3 regions of the Verrucosispora sp. WMMC514 genome follow, and region 2 is predicted to be linked to each of the others. Evidence: riboswitches for the same ligand, from Rfam matches in the RefSeq annotation. Region 2 holds a riboswitch; each other region holds the start of a gene.
What was found. Region 2 has a riboswitch for cobalamin ahead of O7597_RS04925 (acyl-CoA thioesterase). Riboswitches for the same ligand answer to the same signal wherever they lie in the genome.
Positions count from the first base shown of each region.

Region 1: linked by a shared signal. The riboswitch ahead of O7597_RS30705 (prenyltransferase/squalene oxidase repeat-containing protein) and the one ahead of O7597_RS04925 (acyl-CoA thioesterase) in region 2 are both predicted to bind cobalamin.
Region 3: linked by a shared signal. The riboswitch ahead of metE (5-methyltetrahydropteroyltriglutamate--homocysteine S-methyltransferase) and the one ahead of O7597_RS04925 (acyl-CoA thioesterase) in region 2 are both predicted to bind cobalamin.

Region 1 covers NZ_CP114906.1:6,653,474-6,661,297, forward strand. The annotation lists gene O7597_RS30685 (ECF transporter S component) at 1-696, opposite strand, end outside; gene O7597_RS30690 (ATP-binding cassette domain-containing protein) at 693-2,324, opposite strand; gene O7597_RS30695 (CbiQ family ECF transporter T component) at 2,321-3,565, opposite strand; gene O7597_RS30700 (hypothetical protein) at 3,558-4,487, opposite strand; gene O7597_RS30705 (prenyltransferase/squalene oxidase repeat-containing protein) at 4,484-5,938, opposite strand; cobalamin riboswitch at 6,066-6,208, opposite strand; gene O7597_RS30710 (hypothetical protein) at 6,286-6,780, opposite strand; gene O7597_RS30715 (prenyltransferase/squalene oxidase repeat-containing protein) at 6,812-7,824, opposite strand, start outside.
Region 2 covers NZ_CP114906.1:1,094,656-1,102,479, reverse strand. The annotation lists gene O7597_RS04950 (ATP-grasp domain-containing protein) at 1-131, shown strand, start outside; gene O7597_RS04945 (DUF5134 domain-containing protein) at 325-900, opposite strand; gene O7597_RS04940 (PepSY domain-containing protein) at 986-2,422, shown strand; gene O7597_RS04935 (helix-turn-helix transcriptional regulator) at 2,653-3,210, opposite strand; gene O7597_RS04930 (FAD-dependent oxidoreductase) at 3,287-4,909, shown strand; gene O7597_RS04925 (acyl-CoA thioesterase) at 5,147-5,593, opposite strand; cobalamin riboswitch at 5,775-5,991, opposite strand; cobalamin riboswitch at 6,148-6,294, shown strand; gene O7597_RS04920 (peptidase) at 6,393-7,436, shown strand; gene O7597_RS04915 (hypothetical protein) at 7,468-7,824, shown strand, end outside.
Region 3 covers NZ_CP114906.1:6,574,131-6,581,954, forward strand. The annotation lists gene O7597_RS30360 (hypothetical protein) at 1-949, shown strand, start outside; gene O7597_RS30365 (hypothetical protein) at 1,058-1,456, opposite strand; gene metE (5-methyltetrahydropteroyltriglutamate--homocysteine S-methyltransferase) at 1,369-3,294, opposite strand; cobalamin riboswitch at 3,405-3,616, opposite strand; gene O7597_RS30375 (alpha/beta hydrolase) at 3,685-4,419, opposite strand; gene O7597_RS30380 (ferredoxin reductase family protein) at 4,637-5,995, opposite strand; gene O7597_RS30385 (ABC transporter ATP-binding protein) at 6,397-7,329, shown strand; gene O7597_RS30390 (ABC transporter ATP-binding protein) at 7,326-7,824, shown strand, end outside.

The sequences.
Region 1 (7,824 bases), 1.3 Mb from region 2:
GGTGATGGCGCGGCCGGTGTCCCACCCGAAGGTGGAGGTGACGGCGGTGAACACGGCGAAGCGGTGCAGGTTGTCCAGCACCGGTGCCCCGGCGACGTAGGAGAGTTGGGTGTCCGCGCCGATGCTGAACGGCCAGAACCACAGGTTCATCAGCAGCCCGTAGCCGTAGGCGGCGATCGTGCCGTAGCCGGCCAGCACGGCTATCTCGGCCCGGCCCCGCAGCCGGGCCGGCAGCAGGCCGGCGCCGAGGCCGATCCAGGCGGCGGCCAGCATCTGGAACGGTAGCCATGGACCGACACCGGCGGTGAGCAGGGCGGAGGCGAACAACGAAATGGCGCCGAGCAGAAACCCGAAGCCGGGCCCGAACACCCGGCCGGCGAGGACGAGCAGGAAGAACACCGTTTCGATGCCAGCGGTACCGGCGCCGAGCGGCCGTAGGGCGGCGTTGACGGCGGCGAGCACACCGAGCATCGCCAGGGCCTTGCTGTCGACGCCGCCGGAACTGAGTTCGGCCAGGACAAGGGCCACAAGAACCGGCAGTACGACGATGAAGACCAGCGGCGCCTCGGTGGTGCGGGCCATGCTCTCGGGTTGGGCGGGCACGAAGAACGGCCAGCTGAAGGTCGCCAGTGCGGCGACGGAGGCCAGGGCCAGCACGACGGCGGTGCGCGGGGCGACCCGCAGTGCGGGTCTCATCCCCGGGTCCCGGTGGCGGCCAGCGCGGCGGTGACCTGATCCACGGTCAGCCAGGCCTGCGGGGCCAGCACCTTGGCGACCTGCGGGGCGAACGCGGGTGAGGCGAGCATGACCTCGGCGGTGGTGCCGTCGGCCACGATCTCCCCCTGTGCCATCACCACGACCCGGTCGGCGAGGGCGGCGACGAGTTCGACATCGTGGGTGGCGACGACGACCGCCCGGCCTTCGGCGGTCAACCGCCGGACAACGGCGGTGAACTGCCGTTTGGCGAGGTAATCGAGACCGCGGGTGGGCTCGTCGAGCAGCACGACCGGCGGTGCGGTGGTGAGCTGGACGGCGAGGGCGAGTGCCAGCCGCTGCCCTTCCGACAGGTCACGGGGGTGCTGGTCACCGGGTAGCGCGGGGGTGAGCTGGTCCAGCAGTGCCCGGCAGGTGCCGGCAGGTGCGTCGGATTCGCGGTCGGCCTGGGCGCACTCGGCGTCCACCGTCTCCAGGTAGAGCAGGTCCCCCGGAGTCTGCGGGACCAGGCCGACCTGTCGTCGGGCCCGGCCGGCGGGAAGGGTCCTCGGGTCGACGGCGCCGTCGGGGCCGGTGACGACGGCCGTCCCGCCCTGTCGAGGGCCGCTGCCCTGCAACGCCCAGAGCAGGCTGGACTTACCCGAGCCGTTGCGGCCCATCAGCGCGACCACCTGGCCGGGATGCAGGTCGAGGTCGACGCCCGCCACGGCGACGGTGCCCGGATAGCGCACCACGATCTTGCGGGCCGCCAGCGCCGGGGTGCCGTCACGGGCCGGCGCCGCCGGCGGTGGAGCGGCGTCGGCGAGCCGCTGCCGGAGATCCGACGCGCGGCGGCGGGCGTCGCGTACGGACAGCGGCAGCGGTCTCCAACCCGCGGCCCGGCCCAGGTCGACAAGGGGCGGGGCGAGGTCGATGTCAGCCAGGACGGCGGCCGGTTCGCCGTCGACGACGGTGCCGTCGCCGGGCAGGTAGAGCAGCCGGTCCGCGTACTGCACGACGCGTTCGAGGCGGTGTTCGGCCACCACGACGGTGACGCCGAGGTCGTGGACCAGACGGGTGACGGCGGCCAGGACATCTTCCGCCGCGGTGGGGTCCAGGGCGGAGGTCGGTTCGTCGAGGACGAGCACCTGCGGGTGGCAGGTGAGCACCGCGCCGATGGCGACCCGCTGCTGCTGCCCGCCGGAGAGCGTCCGCAGCGGACGGTCCCGCAGCTCGGCGATGCCGAGCAGATCGAGGGTCTCCTCGACGCGCTTGCGCATCACCGCGGCGGGCAGGGCGAGTTGTTCCATGCCGTAGGCCAGCTCCTCCTCGACCGTGTCGGTGACGAAGCCGGCGAGAGGGTCCTGGCCGACGACTCCGACGACGTCGGCGAGATCGCGGGGAGGGTGACTGCGGGTGTCACGGCCCTGCACGGTGACGGTGCCGTACAAGGTGCCGCCGGTGAAGTGCGGCACCAGCCCGTTGACGGCCCGCAACAGGGTCGACTTGCCGGCGCCGGTACGACCGGCGACCAGGCACAGCTCTCCCTCGGGGATGTGCAGATCCACCTCGCGCAGCAGCGGTTCGCGGGCCTCGGCGTAGTGGACGGTGACCCGGTCGAAGTCAATCATCGTTGCGCCTCCGGTAGGGTGTCGCGGCTCGGCGCGCCGTGGGTCACGTCCTCCTCAGAGATGGCCACCGGTCGTGACGTGCGGTCGGCCGCCAGCGTCGGGGGCGGTGCCAGCCAGGCCGGGGCCACGGCGACCCCGACGGCCAGGAGCATCAGCGGGGTCAGTTCGGGCCAGGTGAGCGGGCTGACCGGCGGGTAGAGCCGGGCCGGGTCCACCGACCCGGCCGCCATCATCACGGCGGCCGTGGCCACCCCGCAGCCGGCGACGACGAGTTCCGTGATCCGCCAGCGGTCCGGACGGTAGCGGCTACGGCGGACCCGACGGCCGGCCAACAGCATGCCGACGACGGCCGTGGCCAGGCCGGCGAGCAGCATCGGCAGGCCGAGGTAGCCGGGCACGGTGGCGTCGAGCAGCCCGTACGTGCCGACGCAGACCCCCACCAGTCCGGCGAGCACCAGTCCACCGGTGAGGGCGCGCTGGCCGGCCGGTGTCGCAGCGGTGCGGCCGTAGCCGCGCGAGTCCATCGCCGCGGCCAGGGCCAGGGATCGGTCCAGGGCGTCGGCCAGCACCGGCAGGGCGATCCCCCGCAGGGCACGCAGTCCCTTTCCGGTGGCGCCACGTAGCCGACGGGCCCGGCGTACCCGCAGTACGCTCTCGACCAGTTGCGGGGCGACCGACAGCGCGACAACCACGGCGGTACTGACCGCGTACAGGGCACCGGGGACGGCTTTGAGCAGGCGCTTCGGATTGGCCAGAGCGTTGGCGGCGCCGAGGCAGATGAGCATCGTCGCCAGACGCAGCCCGTCGTAGAAGCCGCCGAGGAGTTGTTCGGCGGCGACCGGCCCGAACAGTCGGATGCCGGCCGCCCAGGCTGGCAGCGGGATCTCTGGCAGGTGAAGAAGGACATGCTCGCCCTGTCCGCCGCCGAAGACGAGGCGGAACACCACCCGCATGGCCACGATCACCGCGCCGAGCACGAGGTACAGCCGGAACGCGAACGCCCAGGGAGCATCAGTGCGGCGGCGGACGACCACCAGTGCGGCGGCGGCGACGAGCAGCGCCAGGGGCAGCGGATTGGTGGTGTGGTTGGCAGCGGTCGCCAGACCGAGCGCCCACAGCCACCATGCCCCCGGATGCAACGCCCGAGGTAGTCGCCCGGCCCCCGTCGTGGCCGGCCGACGAGTCCGCAGTGCCTCCGCCAACTGGGGGGAAGCCGTGCCGGCGGTGACCTGATCAGTCATCCGGTCCGACGCTTCGCCGCCTGCGGGCCGCGACGAGCCCACCGCCGGCGAGCGCGACCAGCAGAAGCAGCCCGGCCAGGGTGCCCACCGGAAGTCCGTCGGTGTCGCGGCTGGCGGTGACCTCGGTCGGTGAGAACGAGTTCGTCGACTCGTCGGACGGGGTGGCGGTGGTGGCGGCCCCGGGCGAGGTCAGGCCGGTGTCCGTGGGTGCCGTCGCCGCTGATGACAGCGGCGGGCTGCCGGCCGTGGTCGGGTCCACTGCGGTGGGTGCCGGCGGTGAGCCGACCATGCCGGTTGGTGTGGTTCCGGGCGGCGCGACAGGTCCACCGCCGACCGGCGGTGGGACGGTCGGTGGCGACGAGGAACGGGGTGGCGGTGCCGGTGCGGTGGTGCGCGGCGGCGCCGGTGGCGTGGTGCGCGGCGGGGGTGCCGGCCGGGTGGGCGCCACCGCCGGGCGGGGCGCGTTGTCGGCGTTGCGGTTGAGCGAGAACGACCAGCCTTCGAAGCTGCCCGCCGGTGGCTTGCGGTTGAGCACCCCCTTGTCGCTGTACGTCCAACTGCCCCCGTTGGGTGCGTGCCAGTACGACCAGTAGGCGCTGGCCGGCGGCGTGTCGACACACTTCTCCGCGCTGGTCGAGGGTTTGCCCTCGATCCGGCAGATGAACCCCTCGCCCCAGCGCAGCGTGCCGGTGATCTGGAAACCGGCGTTCTTCAACGCAGCCAGTCCGGTGGCCTGGTCGCCTCGCGCACACCGGACAACCGTCCCGCCGCCGAGTTCCTTGAAGTCCACCACGACGGTGACTCCGCCCGCATCCGGGCAGTAGCCGGCGCTGCCCGCGGCCGCAGCCGATCCCGGCCCGATCAGGACGCTCACCGCGGTCAGTGCGAGGACCGACGCGAACCGGGCCGCCCGGATGATCATGTGGTCCGCCGGCGGCCGAGGACCAGCAGTACCGCTCCCCCACCCAGCAGCAGCAGCGCGGTGAGCACGTACCCGCCGATCGCCACGCCGGTGGTCGGCAGGCGACCCGCCCCGCCCCCGGCGGGACTGGTGACGGAGCCGGTGGGAGTCGTCGCCGTGGCAGTGGGCGCGGTCGGCGTGCCGCTCGGCGTCGGACTGCCGGTGGGCGAGGCGGTGGCGGTCGGCGTGGGCGAGCCGGTCGGCGAAGGCGTGGCGGTCGCCGTAGGCGACGCCGTCGGCGTGGGTGACGCGGTTGCCGTCGGTGTCGGCTCGCCGGACGGCGGAAGATCGAGACCGATCTGGCCCAGCGGAATCTGCGCCAGCCCGAGCAACGCCTGGGCGGTGGCGCGACGCCACTGGTCCCGGAAGCTCTCGGCGATCCCGTCGCGGACCGCCTCGGCCAGGGCGTCGCTGGCGTATGCGATGGCGCCGGCATCGGCCGCCGCGGCGCCACCGTTGGCGGTGGTGAGCTGCAGCGCCGCCAGGGCCTCGGCGGCACGTGCCGCCTCGGCATCGCGACCGGCGGCGGCGAGCGCCTGCCCGGCCAGGCCGGTGCTGTTGGAGTTCGCGCCGCTGGTCGGCCCCGACCCGCCGAACGATCCGTCGACGCGTTGCTGCGCCACCAGCCAGTCCGCGCCGCGCTGCGCGGCCTCGTCCGCACCGGCGACGTCGGCTGCGAGCAACGCCTGGACGGCCATGGCCGTCGAGTCGACGTCGAGCGTGGCGTTGCCTTGATCGTCGCAGGACGGCGACGGAACGCCGTCGGCGTCGGGATAGAGCCGGAAACCGCCGGCCGCGCACTGCTGCCTGATGAGGAAGTCGACGGTCTCCTGCGGCGTGCCGCCGCTGCGGGCCAGACCCAGGACCGCGAAGGACTGGTCGAAGGTGTTGCTCGGGTCCGGGCCGGTTTCCTCGGTGGTCCGGCTGGTGATCCGGCCGTGCTGGTGACCGGTGCCCGCCCCGGAGAGCAGCGCCACGGTCTCGGCGCGCAGGTCCCAGCCGCCGAAGTCGGTGGGGTCGGCGCCCGCGGACGAGGCGACGTAGAGCAGCTTCGCCGTCGCACCCCCGTCGGTGAAGCCCTCGATGCCCCAGTCGTCGTAGCTGTTGTAGGACCGCACGTGCGCGGCGATCTGCGCCGTTGCCGCCTGCCGCGTCGGGCCGGCCGCCCCGGTGGCGGCGAGGGCGATCACGCCGTCGATGCTCAGCCCCCAGTCCTGCGGGCTGAACGGGCCGGGCAGCACGCCGTCGGTGTACTCCCCGGCGAGCCAGGTCGCGGCGTCACGCGCGGCGACGGTGTGAGCCGGCGCGGGCGCGGCGGTCACGACGAGAGGGGTGGCCGTGACGACGGCGAACGCGATGGCGGTGGCGGCGCCGAAACCGGCGCCGACGCGCCGGAGCGGGGACGTGGGCATGAGGGGTGCCTTTCGCAGAGCGGTCGGTGAAAGCTCCGGAAGGCACCGGTGGCGATATCCGCTCGCGTGGCCGCGATGAGATGCCGCACCTAGGTTGCCCGGACTCCACCCTGTAGACCTCGACAGTGGAAGCCGCTCGTCCGGTGCGGGGCATTCCGGCTCGCGAGACAGCTCTCGCTCACGGTTGCGGGTCAGCGTCGGCTTCTACCGACTTCCCCCCACACAGGACGTATTCAGTTGAGTACCCGACGCGCCGGGTGCCGCCACCGTACCGCCCGGTCACCTTTCGGCGCCAGCGTGGCGGACGACACCCGACGCGTCGACAGCTCAGGCAGCCTACCCGCAGGTCAGGGCGCGGTGATACTGGGCGCCGCGCCGGAGCCGAACGACCAGCCCTCCACCGTCCCCGGCGCCGGGTTGTAGCTGGTCGCTCCCAGCGTGCTGTAGGTCCAGGCGGCGCCGCTGCCGGAGGCGTGCCAGTACGACCAGTACGCGCTGGCCGGCGGGGTGTTGATGCACGGCTCCGTCGCGGCGGTCGGCTTTCCGTTGATCCGGCAGACGAACGCCAACCCCCACCGCTTCGTACCGGTCACCGTGAAGCCGGCACCCTGCAGGGCGGCCAGCCCGGTGGCCGGGTCACCGAGCGCGCACGCCACCTGGACGCCGCCGCCGAGCGAACCATAGTCGACCACCACCGTGACCCCGGTCGTCCCGGTGCACGCGGCGGCCTGCGCGGCTCGGGGAGACGGTTCGACAGCGATCAACCCGACGGCGACGACAGCCACCACCACGATGCTCGCCAGCCACCGACGGACGGGATCGTAGACCTGGGACATGAGCACTCCTTCTGATGGGACGGAACCTGCCGGCCGGTCAACGGCAGCGCAGGGTGGGTGCACCGGTGGTCGCGGCGACGGTGGAGAGCCGGGCGTATCCGGTGCCGGCCAGGCCGAGAACAGCCTGGGTGGTGGCACGGGGGGCGGTACCGGGATCGAAGACACCGCCGTCGAAGTCGACCGCGCCCCGGTCGGTGACCGGGGCGGCACACCCGACCTGAAGACCGGCCAGGAACACGCGGGCCCGGACCCAGGCCAGCGGCCGGCCGCCGTCGCGCAACGCCTGGGCCGCCAACCCGGTGCTGTTGGCGTTCGCGACCCCACCGGAGTTGGTGAACCCGCCGTCGGCGCGTTGCACCGAGACCAGCCAGCGCAATCCCGCGGCGGCGTCAGCCGGGCGTCCGGCGGCCCGCAACGCCTGCACCGCGACGGCGGTGGCGTCCACGTCGGAGACACAGACGGGCTGCTCCGGCAGCAGCGGATAGCCTCCGTCCGGGCACCGGGTGCCGGCCAGCCAGCCGGCGGCGACCGCCGGCACGCCCTGCGCGGTCCGGTCCAGCGCGAAGATCGCGAAGGACTGGCTGAACGCGTTGCTGTAGTCACCCCACGCCGACCGGTCGGTGAACCGGCCATCGGGGTCCTGGAGCGACCGCAGCCGGGCGATGAGATCCACACCGCCGACGTCGGTGGGGTCAGCGCCGCGGACCGCGACGGCGAGAGCGAGTTTGGCGGTCGCGCCGGCGTACGCCTCAGTGGTGCCGTCGCCGATGTACCCGTCGCGGACGTCCGGCCGGGTCACCCAGGCCAACGCCTGAGCGCCGAAGTCGTCGGCGACACCGGCGGCGGCGAACGCGAAAACCGCGTCCAGGGTCAACCCCTGGTCGGGGTACGCGACCCCGTCGAAGACGGCCTCGAAACGTTCTCCGTCGACCAACTGTCGGGCCAACCAACCGGCGGCGGCATCCGTCCGGACGGCACCCGCGTGTGCGGGTGCGGCGATCGTGGGTGCGGCGATCGTGGGTGTGGTGAGAGTGAGGGCGGCGAGTATCC
Region 2 (7,824 bases):
ACTACACCACCTGCCAGGTCCAGTTGGAAAAGGCGTACGCGGCGCTGCTTCCGGACTTCGGGTCGGCGATTGCGGTCCTTCCCGGCAGCGAGCCGTCGGCCAGCATCTCGGACGGAACCCTGGTCACCTGAGCGAAGGCGGGGTGCTGCGGCCTCCAGCCGTAGGTGAAGGTCCACCGGGATCACCGGCGGAGGCAGGGCGTACCTTCGTGTTTCTGCTCCGGCCGCGAGTGGTCGACGCGAGTCCTGCGTTCGGCGGCACTGAGTGGTTCGCCGGTGACGGAGCCCGTCGTGGCGTCGTCGCGGGCCGAGTCCAGGCGACACCTCACACGTTCATGAGTAGCAGCATGGTACCCATGCCGGCGGCCATGACGGAGTAGCTGAGCGAGTGCAGCCGGTGGCGGGACGCCGTCATGGTGCGGTACAGCCACCACAGGGCGGTGGCGGCGGCGAGTACCACGAAGGCGATGTTGACCGTGTCCGCCCACGCCGGTGTCGGCACGGGTACTCCGCCGGAGGCGCCGCCGCCGTGGGAGTGCCCGCCGCCTGCGCCGCCGGTTCCCAACTCGGACATGAGTGTGGGCATGGCCGCGAGCATCCAGATCATCGCCACGTCCATCGCGGCGTGACTGACCAGATCGGCTCGGTCCGATGCGTGCCGGGTGCGTCGGTAGGCGGGTAGCAGCGCGAGGGCGAGGATCGCGAAGACCGCGATCTGTGCCCAGGCGACCGCGCCCTCCACCATCACCCAGACCATGAGGATCATCGCCGCGCTCATCACGCCGTGGTTGATGCCGACCAGTTCCTCATCGGAGAAGGGCTGGTCACGGGAGACCGCCCGGCGGCGGACGACGAGGTCGGCGACGCAGACGAGACCGGTCAGCAAGAAGACGACCGTCAATACGGGAACCCATGGGGCCTCAAGCACGACTACAACTTAGACCATGTGAACCGGGCGACCGGCGACGCTTGAAAGGCCCACCTCGATGACCGTCTCAGAGACCGAAGCGCCACCTCCCGCGGAGACGCCCGCGCCTACCGCGAGAGTCCGCAGGACGAAGTGGTTCGCCGCGTTCTGGCGCTGGCACTTCTACGGTTCGATCATCGTCATCCCGGTGCTTTTCGCCCTTTCCGTCACCGGCATGATCTACATGTTCCGCGACGACGTGGACTCCCTCACGCATCCCGGGGTGCTGAAGGTCTCTGTGGTCGAGGGTGCCCAGAGGGTCGCATTGTCCGCCCAGGAAGCGGCTGTTCGCGCTGAGTTCCCGGATCGTTCGATCCTGTCCGTTCAGGACGGCATCGGCGACCGTACCACCCTGTTCGTCGTCGCCGCCCAGGAGAACGGCAGCACCACGAACGTGTACGTGAACCCCTACACCTCCGAGGTCACCGGCGCGCTCAGCCAGGACCAACTCGTCTCCACCTGGGCCGAGCGCATCCACGGTGACCTGCTCATCGGCGACGGCGGCGTGGGAGACCGGATCGTCGAGCTCGGCGCCTCCTGGGGGATCGTGCTGACGATCACCGGGTTCATCATCTTCTTCCTCGGCCGGAAGGCCCGCAGCGGCGCCCAGGCCAAGGGCAGACGCGGTGCCCGGGTCCGTGGCTGGCACGCCATCGTCGGGCTCCCCGTGGGCCTCGGCGTCCTGCTGCTCGTCATCTCCGGCCTGCCGTGGACCGGCTTCTGGGGCGCCAAAGCGTCGGAACTCGCCGCGCACGGCAACATCTCGCTCTGGGGCGAGGATCCCGGTGCCGAGTCCACCATCCGGCAGCAGATCGAGAACAGCGACGGCCAGTCGGCGCCCGCCGGATGGGCCTCCGGCAACGCGCCGCAGGGCACCAGCACCGGCGCCGGCACACCGATCTCGATCGACAAGGCCGTCGCCACGGCGCAGGCACAGGGCGCTCCCGGGCCGTACCTGATCATGTACCCCGAAGGCGAAACGGGCGTCTTCAGCGTGATGAGCAGCCAGTGGTACAACGTCGGCAACCCCGCCGAGTCCGACGTCACCCAGGAGACGACGGTCCACGTCGACCAGTACAGCGGCGAGAAGGTCGGCCAGTACAGCTATGCCGACTACAGCGCCATGGCCAAGGTCGTGTCCCACGGAATCGCCCTGCACGAGGGACGGCGTCTCGGCGTCGCCAACGAGATCCTGTCCACGCTGTTCTGCCTCGCCGTGATCTTCATGTGCGTCACCGGACCGATGATGTGGTGGACCCGCCGCGGCACCGCCTCCGGGATGGCCGCACCCCGCGGGAAACTTCCGATCTGGGGCAACTGGCTCCTGCTCGCCGCGATGGCCGTCCTCGGCGTGTTCCTGCCCCTGTTCGGTCTGTCGCTGCTGGTGATCCTCGCGCTGGACCAGCTCCTGATCCGCAGGATGCCGGCCCTCAAGAGCTTCTTCGGCACGGTGTGAACCTCGGCGACGGCCCGGCCTGGTCTGTCCGGCGTCACGTCAGACACTCCTGGTCGTCCCTCTCGATGGTGTGCAGCCACTCGACGTGGCCGGTCCGCTGGCTGCGTTCGCGGTGGCTGCACACTTCGTCGAGTGCGTAGGGCGGGCCGCCCAACGTCGGAGGTGCCGCGTCGATGAGGGCGCGGCGTCATCGGCACGTCCTGCCGGTCCCGTCCTGCCCGGTTTCAGGCTCACTGGTGCAGATGCGCGCGCTGCCCCTCGCGGTCGAAGATCATGATCAGCTCGGCCGGCTCGTCGAGTGCTGTCATCGAGTGTGGTGTCATCGTCGAGAACTCGGCTGCCTCGCCCTTTTCGACTTCGATCTGCCGCTCGCCGAGCCACAGCAGCACCCTGCCCTCGAGTACCAGGAACCAGTCGTACCCCGGATGGACCCGCTGGGCCGGCATCGTCGCCTCGGGCTCCAGGCGGATCTTCATCGCCATGGTGCGCCCGTCGACGCGGCTCAGCGGCCACGTGGTGCGCGAGCCCGAACGGTGCTGCACGGGGCGGATCACCACGTCCTCGTCGCTGGTCGCCTCGAAGAGGACGTCGAGGCTGACCTGTAGCGCGTTGGCCAGGGGTACGAGCACGTCGAGGCTTAATGTCCGTTTGCCCGTCTCGACCCGGCTGATCGTCGACGGGCTGAGATTGGTGCGTTCGGCGAGTTCGTCCAGGGAGTAGCCGAGCGTGGTGCGGATGCTCCGCAGCCTTGTGCGCGCCAGATGTTCCACGTCACTGCGGTCGTTCATCGCCCCAGCATGTGGGTGTCTTGCGGATCTCGCAAGCGGCCTGTTAGATGCCGCCAGTTGTTCCTACGCTTGACGCATGACAGACCCTGCCCACGGAGCCTCCGAACACCCACCGCACCAGAGCATCGTCCGCAGGTGCGATGTCGCCGTCATCGGCGGATCAGCGGCCGGTCTGGCGGCCGCGCTGCAGCTCGCTCGTCAGCGACGCTCGGTCATCGTCGTCGACGACGGCACGCCGCGGAACGCGCCGGCGGCGCACATGCACGGCTACCTGGGACGTGAGGGCACCCCGCCCGAGGCGATGCGGGCCATCGGGCGGGAGGAGGTCCGTAGCTATGGTGGCAACGTCCTCACCGGCCGTGTCCTGGCGGTGCGGAAGGAGGACGACGGATTTCACCTCGCCCTCTCGGGCGGGCACGGCCTCGTCGCTCGCCGGGTACTGGCCGCGACCGGCATCGTCGACGAGCTTCCCGAGATCGAGGGCCTCACTGAGCGTTGGGGTGCTCAGGTGTTCAACTGTCCGTTCTGCCACGGCTGGGAGGTCCGCGACCTGCGGGTCGTACAGATCGTCACGACGCCGATGGGACTGCACCCGACCCAGCTGATGCGGCACCTGACCGACCAGTTGACCGTGGTGCTGCATGACGCCACGGGGATCGACCCGGCCGCGGTGCAGACTCTCGTCGCCTCCGGGGTCCCGGTGGTCGAGAGTGCGGTGCGCCGGGTGTCCGACGCCGACCCGGACGGGTCGCTCGCCGTCGAGCTCGCCGACGGCCGCAGCCTGCCGGCCGACGCGGTCCTCGCCGGTGCCCGGTTCCGTCCCCGGGTCGAGATGCTCGCGGGGCTGGGCATCGACACCACCGTCCACCCCAGCGGACTCGGTGACCTCGTCGCGGTCGACGCCACCGGACGTACCAGCGTGGCGGGCGTCTTCGCCGCCGGGAACCTGACGGACCCGAGCGCCCAGGTCCTGCAGGCCGCGGCGAACGGTAGCTGGATCGGCGCTCAGATCGCCTTCAGCCTCGCCGCCGAGGACACCACGGCGGGCGTCCGGCCCTCCGGCGTCGCGATCGAGTGGGACGGTCGCTACGGGGATCAGGAACGCGTGTGGAGCGCCAACCCGAACGGCACGCTGGTGGCGGAGGCGACGGACCTGCCGCCCGGCCGGGCGCTCGACGTCGGCGCGGGTGAGGGAGCCGACGCGCTCTGGCTGGCCGAACGGGGCTGGCAGGTGACCGCCTCCGACGTCTCCGGCAGGGCACTGGACCGCATCCGGGCCGAGGCGGAACGTCGCGGGCTCGACGTGCGTACGCTGCACCGCGACGCCAACGACCCCGCCGCCTTCGCCGACGAGACCTACGACCTGGTGTCCCTGCAGTACGGTTCGTTCCAGCGCACCCCCGAGCAGCGTGGACTGCGCAACCTGCTCGACGCCGTGGCGGTCGGTGGGACGCTGCTCGTCGTCGGCCACGACCTGACGTGGCTGCAGCAGCCGTCGGACCCCGCCGAGCAGACCCCCATGTACGACCCGCAGGCGTACGTCGGCATCGACGACATCGTCGCCGAGATCACGGCCTCGGACGACTGGCGCATCGACGTGAACGAGACCCGCCCGCGCCCCCCGGGAGCGATCAGCACCCACCACGTCAACGACGTCGTGCTACGCGCCGTCCGACTCGACCACCGCAAGGAGTTGTAAGGCCACGCCGAAGGGGTCAGTCGGCGGCCAGTCGCATTAAGAGCGCGACGAGCACGACTGCGCAGACCTGGTTGACGCGCCGTGACCAGCGGCCGTCAGCCATCCGTCGGGCGAGGCGTCCGGCACCTGCGCCGAGGGCGATATCGACGGTGACCTGCACTTTATGAAGACGGCGCCGAGCAGAACCGGTTGCCCGGTGGGGGTCACGCGAGGGCTGCCGTGGAGAGTCCGAGCATCTCAGGACTCCTCGGTGCCGTCGAGCAGGGCACGGCGCAGGGTCAGCCGGTGTTCGCGGCGGATCTGTGCCTCGCGGTAGCGGCGCCGGTCTCCGTCGGTCTGGGGTAGCAGCGGCGGCACCGGGCGGGGTTGGCCGTTGTCGTCGACGGCGACCATGACGAGGTGGGCGGTGGCCACGTCGGTCGGTGGTACGGCGCGGTCCCAGCGGTCGGCGGTGACCTTGACGGTGACCTCCATGGAACTGCGACCCGCCCAGGTGATGCGGGCGTCGACGTGTACGACGTCGCCGACGCGGACCGCGCGCAGGAAGGCGGTCTCGTCGATGGCGGCGGTGAGTGCCGGGCCGTCGGAGTGCCGGGCGGCGACCACTCCGGCGACGGAGTCGATGAGGTTGAGGATCCGGCCGCCGTGGACCGTACCCATCAGGTTGGTGTGGTGCTGGTCCATGATCTGCGACAGGGTCAGGTGGGAGGCTGACGGTGGTCGGCCGGCGAGAGTGGTCGTGTAGTGCACGGGTGTCCGTCCTCGGGGAACAAGCCACCGACCCGTAGGCGCGCACGTCGAGGAGCACGCCGTTGCGGCGCGTCACCCGCCCGACCCGCCCGCGAGGTCGACGGCAGCGCACACACCTTGTGTCCGCAGCGCGGGCAGGTCTTCGGACTCGTGGGCGGTGCCGGACTCGGCCGGTCTCCTACTGGCCGTCGCTTCCCAGGCCTTGCGGCCCAGTGCGTGGTGACGGCTGTCGTTCCCACTCACCGCTGCGGGGCAGTCCCGGACTTTCACCGGGTCCCTCTTGCGACGCCCCACCGGTAACGGTCGGGCGAACCAGCGCCGTCGGCCACCCTATCCTGACCCGGTCCGACGACCGTCCGGCCCGGGTACCTGCGGCGAGTTGCCCCATCACTCCGACGCCGAGCGTCGGCCCGTGGCCGCGATCGCCACGAACCTCGCCGCCACGACCCACCGTGTGCGATCGGTAGCGGATTGACAGTGGCTGTGGGAGCAGACGAGACTGGCGCGACAACTGAACAACCGCGTGTGTGTGCGGGGGAAGTCCGGTCGAAGTCCGGCGCTGGCCCGCAACGGTAGGCCGCCGGGAGCATCCCTGGTGGCGAGCCCGAATACCTGCCGCACCCGCGATTTCTGCTCCCCACCCGTCGTGGCCCACGGGTCGGAGGCCGGCCAGCCGCGCCGTCGCCGGGCGGGCCGGGTTTCTGACGACCGCCGGGCCGGAAAGGCGCGTCCGATGGTCGTCCGCCTGAGCCGGCACCGCCTGCTCGCCCTGCTTTGCGGTGTGCTCGCCGCCCTCACTCTGACCACACCCGTGATCGCCGCGCCCCCGCAGGCCGGCACCGTCCGATCCGATGCGGCCGCGGGCTGGTTGGCCCGACAGCTTGTCGACGGGGAACGCTTCGAGGCCGTCTTCGACGGGGTCGCGTACCCGGACCAGGGGTTGACCCTGGACGCGGTCTTCGCGTTCGCCGCCGCCGGTGTCGCCGACGACTTCGGCGCTCGAGCCCTGGCCTGGGCGACCCGGCCGGACGTGCGTGACGGGTACATCGGTGACGGCACCACTGAGGCGTACGCGGGCGCGACCGCCAAGCTCGCACTCGCCGTCGCGGTCCGCGGTGGTGACCCGACCGACGTCGGCGGTGTGGATCTCATCGCCCGGTTGGAGTCGCTCCAGGACCCGGGTGGCCGGTTCACCGACCGGTCGGCGTGGGGTGATTTCAGTAACTCGTTCAGCCAGTCCTTCGCGATTCTCGCGCTGGACCGGACCGCGCAAGGTGTGCCGGCGGTTGCCGCCGGTTGGCTGGCGGGTACCCGGTGCCCCGACGGCGGCTATCCGCTGCTGCCCGCGCAGCCGGTCTGTGTGTCGGATGTGGACGTCACGGCCGTCGCGGTGCAGGCGTTGCGGGCCGCCGGTCGTAAGGCTGATGCCGCCGCAGGGCTGCAATGGCTGCTTTCGGTGCAACGCGCCGACGGTGGGTTCACCAACGCGGGTGGGGTCGCGAACGCCAACAGCACCGGGTTGGCAGCTCAGGCGCTGCGTGACGGTGGACGGCCGCTGGCCTGGGCCCGGGCCCGCGTGTTCCTGGCCGATCTTCAGGTCGGGTGTGCCGCCCCGGTCGCCGACCGGGGCGCTGTCGACTTCGACGGCGGCGTCTTCGATCCCGGTACCGCCCCCCGCGCCACCGCGCAGGCTGTTCTCGGTCTGACCGGCACCGGATATGCCCGGCTCTCCACTGTCACCGCGACCGCCGGCGCACCCACTCTGCCCTGCCGCTGACCGGCCGGCAGATTCCGTCCCACCAGAAGGAGTGCTCATGTCGCAGGTCTATGATCCCGTCCGTCGGTGGCTGGCGAGCATCGCGGCGGTGGCTGTCGTCGCCGTCGGGTTGATTGCTGTCGAGCCGTCTCCACGGGCCGCGCAGGCCGCCGCGTGCACCGGGACGTCGGGGGTCACCGTGGTGGTCGACTACGGTGCGCTCGGCGGCGGCGTCCAGGTGGCGTGCGCGCTCGGTGACCCGGCCACGGGCCTGGCCGCCCTGCAGGGTGCCGGCTTCACGGTGACCGGTACGAAGCGGTGGGGGTTGGCGTTCGTCTGCCGGATCAACGGAAAGCCGACCGCCGCGACGGAGCCGTGCATCAACACCCCGCCGGCCAGCGCGTACTGG
Region 3 (7,824 bases), 1.4 Mb from region 2:
CCTCGACAAGATGATCCGCGAGTATCCGAACAATTCGTGGATGACCGCGCAGATCGGGGACGTGTGCCAGGACGTACAGGGATCGAAGTTCCCGGAGCGTTACCAGCCCCAGGCCGCTGACGCACAACGCATTGTCGAGGCGCTCTGGTCCGTGTCTGAGCCCGGTGGTCCGGCTGTGGTGCGGGCGGAGGGTGAGTACCACCTGTTCGGGGTCAGTCCGAGTGGTCAGCTCAGCCAGAACACCTGGCGACCCGGCGGCTGGCTCGGCTGGGAATCCCTCGGCGGCACCGTCGCCGGCACCCCCGCCGTCACCTACCACGACGGCCAGTACGACGTGTTCGCCCGCAGCCCCCGAGGCGTCGTCTACCAGAAAACCTGGCAAGGCACCTGGAGCGACTGGAAAAGTCTCGGCGGCATCATCCAAGGCGGCCTCGCCGCCGTCTACGTCAACGGCGAACACCACGTCTTCGGCATCAGCCCCAGCGGCCAGTTGAGTCAGAACACCTGGCGAAACGGCAGCTGGCTCGGCTGGGAATCCCTCGGCGGCACCGTCGCCGGCACCCCCGCCGTCACCTACCACGACGGCCAGTACGACGTCTTCGCCCGCAGCCCCCGAGGCGTCGTCTACCAGAAAACCTGGCAAGGCACCTGGAGCGACTGGAAGAGCATCGGCGGCATCGTCGACGGCGGACTCGGCGCCGTCTACGCCAACGGCGAATACCACGTCTTCGGCATCAGCCCCAGCGGCCAACTCAGCCAGAACACCTGGCGACCCGGCGGCTGGCTCGGCTGGGAATCCCTCGGCGGCACCGTCGCCGGCACCCCCGCCGTCACCTACCACGACGGCCAGTACGACGTCTTCGCCCGCAGCCCCGGCGGCACCGTCTACCAGAAAACCTGGCAAGGCACCTGGAGCGACTGGAAACACATCGGCGGCACCCTCGGCTGACAACGCTCGTCGATGCTGAGGCCGGTTGGCCGGCACGGGTTACCCCGTGCCGGCCAACCGGTCCTTCATACAGTTCCGCTCAGGTCGGTACCACCCGGCCCGGTGCGGTCAGCTCCCGCGTACCTCGGCGGCGGCGGCCACCAGGTGCCGGAGAGACGCCTCGACCTCCGGATAGCCGCGCGTCTTGAGGCCGCAGTCCGGATTCACCCACAACCGGCGGGCCGGCACGGCCGCGACGGCCCGGCGCAGCGCCTCGACCACCTCGTCGCGCGACGGCACCCGGGGCGAGTGGATGTCCCAGACCCCGGGGCCCACACCCCGGCCGTAGCCGATCGCGGCCAGGTCGTCGAGGATCTCCATCTTGGACCGGGACGCCTCGATGCTGGTGACGTCGGCGTCGAGGGCGTCGATGGCACCGATCACCTCGCCGAACTCCGAGTAGCACAGGTGGGTGTGGATCTGGGTGTCGTCGGCGACGCCGCTGGTGGCCAGCCGGAACGCCGCCACCGCGAGTCCAGGTACGTCTTCTGGTCGGCCCTGCGCAGCGGCAGCGTCTCCCGTAGCGCCGGCTCGTCGACCTGGATGACCCGGATCCCGGCGGACTCCAGGTCGCGGCACTCGTCGCGAAGGGCGAGCGCGACCTGGTCGGCGGTGTCCGCGAGGGGCTGATCGGTACGGACGAACGACCAGGCCAGGATGGTGACCGGACCGGTGAGCATGCCCTTGACCGGTCTGCTGGTCAACGACTGCGCGTAGGTGGACCACGCGACGGTCATCGGTGCCTTGCGTGACACGTCGCCGTAGATGATCGGCGGGCGTACGCAGCGGGAGCCGTAGGACTGCACCCAGCCGTGCCGCGTGGCGGCGAAACCGTCGAGTTGCTCGCCGAAGTACTGCACCATGTCGTTGCGTTCCGGCTCCCCGTGCACGAGCACGTCCAGACCCAGCTGTTCCTGCAACCGGACGACCTGCTCCACCTCGGTGCGCATCCGGGACGCGTAGCCGGCGTCGTCGAGGCTGCCGGCCCGGTGCGCGGCGCGGGCCCTCCGCAGCTCGGCGGTCTGCGGGAACGACCCGATCGTGGTGGTCGGCAACTCCGGCAGACCCAGTCGTTCCTGCTGCCGGGCGGCCCGGGTGGGATAGTCGCCGCGCTGCCGGTCGGCCGGGCGCAGCGCGGCGAGGCGGCCGCGTACGTCGTCGTGACGCCAGTTTGCCGGGGTGGCCGGCAGGGGCGCGGGCAGCGCGGTGGTGCCGTCGCGCAGCGCGCGGCCGAGCACGACGATCTCGTCGACCTTCTGCCGGGCGAACGCCAGCCGCTCGGACAGCCGGGGGTCGAGATGCGTCTCGGCGGACAGGTCGACCGGAACGTGCAACAGCGAGCAGGACGACGAGACGGCGACGTGGTCGGCCAGCCCGGCGACCGTCGCGCCGGCCGCGACAGCGGCCCGCAGGTCGGTACGCCAGACGTTCCGACCGTCGACCAGGCCGGCGACGATGGTCTTGCCACCGAGTGGTCCGGCGGCGGCGAGACGGTGCAGGTTGCCCGCGCCGGCGACCAGGTCCAGACCGACGGCGTCGACCGGGGTGTCCAGCAGGGCCGGCAGCGCGTCGCCGAGGTCACCGAAGTAGGTCGCCACGAAGATCCGCGGTCGGTGCGTGAGGTCGCCGAGCCGGGTGTAGGCGCGGCGCAGGGCGTCGATCTCGGCTGGGCTACGGTCGGCGGCGTAGGCGGGCTCGTCCAGTTGCACCCAGCTGACGCCCGCGTGCGCCAGCTCGGCGAGAATCCGGGCGTACGTCTGGACCAGGTCGTCCAGCCGAGCGAACGGGTCGACGCCCTTGGCCAGCAGCAGGAACGTGGCCGGTCCGACGAACACCGGCCGGGTGGTGATGCCCAGGTCGCGGGCCTCGGCGTACTCGTCAAGCGCCTTAGCCGGGTTGGCGGTGAAGACGGTGTCCGGGGCGATCTCCGGCACCAGGTAGTGGTAGTTGGTGTCGAACCACTTCGTCAGCTCCAACGCCGGCTCGGCGTCGACACCACGTGCCATGGCGAAGTAGGTGTCCAGCGCGGACAGACCCAGCCGGGTGAACCGGTCCGGGACCGCGCCGACCGCGACCGCCGTGTCGAGCATCTGGTCGTAGTAGGAGAAGGTGTTCGACGGGATCGCGTCGAGACGGGCGTCGCGCAGCGTCCGCCACACCTGCGCCCGGAGGCCGGCGGCGGTGGCGGCCAGAGCCTCGGCGTCGATGGTGCCGGCCCAGTACGCCTCGACGGCCTTCTTCAGTTCACGGTTCGCGCCGATGCGTGGGTAGCCGAGCACGGTGCTCTGCCCGAATGCGGTACTCACCAAGGGTTCCTTCCCTCGAAGTGTCCGGCGGACACGGGAGGGAAGACGGGTACACCTCGGGTACCGGCTTCCGCCCTGGTCCTCCCACGGGACCGCCGGCGACGCACGCCGGCGGCGTGCGCAGCACTGGCAGGTCTTCGGACTCGCGGGCATGACACCAGGTCGCCTACTGGCCGTCGCTTCCCAGACCTCACGGTCCAGTGCTTTGTTGACGGCGGTCGTTCCCACTCACCGCTGCGGGGCAGTCCCGGATTCACACCGGGTTCCCTCTTACGACGCCCCACCCACCCGGGCGGGACGAACCAGCACCACCGGCCATCGTACGGGCCACACCGCCGGCTAAGCCCGAGGTGTCCGGCCTGCGGGACCGCGAGCAGGCCGGACACCGCACTAGCGCAGGTGCCGGGCGAAGAACCGGCCGGCGTCCTCCCCCGCGTACCAGGGCACACCGGTGTGTCCGCCCATGTTGGCGTGCAGCGTCTTCTCCGTGGAGCCGAAGGCGTCGAACAGCTCCAGCGCCGCCTGCCGGTCGTTGCCCTCGTCGTCCCACTGCAACAGCATGTGCAGCGGAATGGTGACCTGCCGGGCCTGTTCGACGATGAGGCGCGGGACGAAACTTCCGGCGAAGAGACCGGCGGCCACGATCCGGGGCTCCACCACCGCGAGTCGGACGCCGACCGAGATCACTCCCCCGGAGTACCCGACGGGGCCGCCGATCTCGGGCAGCGACAGGAGGGAGTCCAGGGCGGCCTGTGCTTCCGGGACCGCCCGGTCGACGAGCGGGAGGACGAGAGCGTCCACGATCTCGTCGCTCACCGCCTCGCCCGCCGCCAGCACCCGGTGCAGTTCGGCGCGAGCCTGCTCGGCGGCGGCCCAACGCGGCCGGTCACCGCTGCCGGGCAGCTCGACCGCGGCGGCGGCGAAGCCGTCCGCTGCGGCGCCCCGGGCCCGCGCCACCAGACGGGGGTACATCCGGCCCAGCCCCAGTGGCGGGTGACCGAGCAGGATCAGCGGAACCGGTGCGGTCGCGAACGCGGGTGTCCACAGGAAACCGGGGATGTCGCCGAGCGTGAACCCGCGTTCGAAGACGCCGTCGTCGAGGTGTCGTTCGGAGGTGAATCGCATGGTCGTGCCTTTCGGGAGTGCGTGTGAACGGCGCTCCCGGGCGACCTACCGCCCGACCGTGACCCCGGAGGGGAGCACCCATGTCGAAACGTTCACGGGTACCACCTCCTCGGTCTCTCGCACGGCCTTCGGGCAAACTAGCAGCGGGCCGTCCCGGTCCGCCACGGGGTTTCCCGCGCCGCTTCCGCTCGCCTCGCGCACTGTCGGCCGGTGAGGTTCACACCCCCAACCGGAACGCCTCGACATGCTGTTGGCGGGACGGAACCCGCAGGGCGCGCAGGCTGCGTCGCACGGTGCCGGCCATCGCCGCGGGACCGCACAGGTAGACGTCGCGCTCGGCGATGTCGGGGACCAGGCCGCGCAGACTCTCCGGACTGAACGGCTGGCTGCCGTCGGCGGTGCGACCGGTCAGCAGGTGCAGGCGGGCGCCCCTGGCCTGTGCCAGATCGCGCAGCTCATCGATCAGTACCGCGTCGGCGGGCGTGCGGGCCCGGTAGAGCACCACGACGTCTCCGGTCAACTCCGGGTCCTCCAGCAGCGCCCGGATCGGAGTGATGCCGATGCCACCGGCGATCAGCAGGCTGTTCTCCCGGGTGCGGGCGGCGGTGGTGAGGGCGCCGTACGGACCCTCGGCGTAGACCCGGGTGCCCACCGGCAACTGCCGCAGCCCGGCGCTGGTGGAGCCGATCGCCTTCGCCGTCAGCCGCAGCGTGCGACCGTCGGGCGCCGCCGACAGCGACCACGGGTTGACCTGCCACCAGGAGTTGTGCCCCGGGAAACGCCACCAGAAGAACTGGCCGGGACGGGCGCGCAGCCGGTCGAGGCGGTTGCCGGCAACGTGGACGGACACGACGTTGTCGGTCTCCGGCACCACCGCGACGACCCGCAGCCGGTGCCGGACGTTGCGCACCAGCGGCACGACCAGGCGGTTGGTCAGCAACGAGCCGACCGCGAAGGCCCACAACCCCCACCAGTAGGCCTTGGCGACGGCGCTGCCGGCGAACGAGGCGCCCTCGTAGATCTGGTGGATCACCGACAGCACGATCACCACGTACACCACCAGGTGGATGGCGTGCCAGAGCTCGTACGACATGCGGCGGCGGGCGATCCGTACCGAGGTGGACGCCAGCACGCCGATCAGGACTGCGGCGATCATGCCCAGTAGCACCGGCATCTGCCGGGCCAGGTTCGGGATCTCGGCGAAGAAGGAGATCCGGTCGATCTGTGCGTAGCCGAGCAGCACGAACGTCGGGTGCAGCACGACCAGCCAGAAGACCGCGAACCCGGTCCAGCGGTGCCAGTTGGTGAGCTTGTCCATGCCGATCCGCCGTTCCAGGAACGGCATCCGGCCGATCAGCAGCAGTTGCAGTGCCATCACGAAAGCCAGATGCAGGCCGAGGAAACGGCCGATCGCGGTCAGGGTGTTGGGCGTCGGCCGGCTCGGATGAGCGAACATGACCTGGAGGATCACCAGGTTGACCAGGACAAACGTCCAGAGCAGCAGGTACGCGGCCCGAGCCTGGCCGGTGCGGCGCACCGGACCTGCCGCGGCGGCGGTGAAGGTGGTCGTGGACATCGTGAGCCTTCCTGAAGCGGTCCCGGTCGGGGTGGCGTGGGATTCCGTTCCGTCCGCCTCAGCGTGCCAGCGTCGGCGTGCGCCCGGAAGCTCGCCGAGCACGATCGCAACCTGCCCGGTGCCGAGCCCGCGAGCGGCGAGGTCGCGGTGCCACCACACGCTGCGCCGCCGCCCGCGCCGCGACGTGTGGCTGCCAGGGGCGCAGGAAAGCCAGCCGGGGGCATGGTCAACGGAGCCGCCGGTTGCGAAACTGCTTCAATCTGCGTCGGTGGGGGCGATCGGACCCTCGACCCCTCCGGCAACCAGGCGGGCCGGCCCGACGACCCCAAGGGCCGGTTCGGTGCGCCGGACCGCCAGCCCAGGCTGGCTCGACGCCGGCCCGACCCGGACGGAGGGAAGGAATGGCCAGCACACCGCTGTCCCTGCCGCAGTCGTCCGCGCGCGCCCCCGAGTTCGGCCGGGACGCGCTCATCGTCTGCGAGAACCTGGTGCGGATCTACCAGACCGGTTCGATCGAGGTGCAGGCACTGCAGGGACTGGACCTGACCGTGGCCGGCGGTGAGCTGGTCGCCGTCGTCGGTGCCTCCGGGTCGGGCAAGTCGACGTTGCTCTCCATCCTGGCCGGCATCGACGCCCCCACCGCCGGGCGGGTCCGGGTCGACCGGTGGAACCTGCTGACGATGTCCCGCGCGGATCGGGTGGCGTACCGGCGGCACACCGTCGGGTTCGTGCGGCAGCAGACGGCGAGCAACCTGATCCCGTACCTCACCGCGCGGGAGATGGTGGACCTGCCGATGACGGCGGCCCGTACCGCGAAGCGGGAGCGCCGGGAGCGCGCCGCCGAACTGCTGGACAGCCTCGGTGTCGCCGACTGCGCCGAGCGGCGCCCCGGGCAACTGTCCGGGGGGCAGCAGATGCGGGTCGCGATCGCGGTGGCGCTGGCCAACCAGCCGCGGATCCTGCTCGCCGACGAGCCGACCGGCGAGTTGGACGCCGCCACGTCCGCGGAGGTCTTCGGCGTACTCCGGGAGGTCAACCGGCGGTACGGCGTCACCGTCGTGGTGGTGACCCATGACCCGGCGGTCAGCGGCCAGGTCGAACGGACCGTCGCGATCCGGGACGGACGCACCAGCAGCGAGGTGCTGCGCCGCACCACCACCAACGAGCAGGGCGACACCCAGGTGATCGCCGAGGAGTACGCCGTGATGGACCGGGCCGGGCGGGTGCAGGTGCCCCGTGACTTCCGTCAGGCGCTGGCGCTGACCCGGCGGGTCCGGCTGGCCCTGGAACCCGACCACATCACGATCCGCCCCGATTCGGGAAGCGACGAATGAGCGGCGAGCCGCTGCTGCGCGTGCGCGACGTGCACCGGCGCTTCCGCACCGGGCCGACCGTCGTACACGCCCTGCGCGGCGTGTCGTTCGACGTGGCCGCCGGCTCCATGGTGGCGCTCGTCGGCCGCTCCGGCTCGGGCAAGACCACCCTGCTCAACACCGTCGGCGGCCTCGACCGCCCGGACGCCGGCACGGTGCACGTCGACGGCACCGACGTCACCGACCTCGACGAGGACGGCCTGTCCCGGTTACGACGGGAGAAGGTGTCCTACGTCTTCCAGAGCTTCGGGTTGATCCCGGTGCTGTCGGCCGCGGAGAACGTCGCCGCCCCGCTGCGGCTGGCCCGCGTCGCCCCGGCCGAGCGTGAGCGCCGGGTCGAGTTGCTGCTGGACCTGGTCGGCCTGGCCGACCACGCCCGGCAGCGGCCGGCCGAGCTGTCCGGCGGCCAGCAGCAGCGAGTGGCGATCGCCCGTGCGCTGGCCGCCTCGCCCCGGC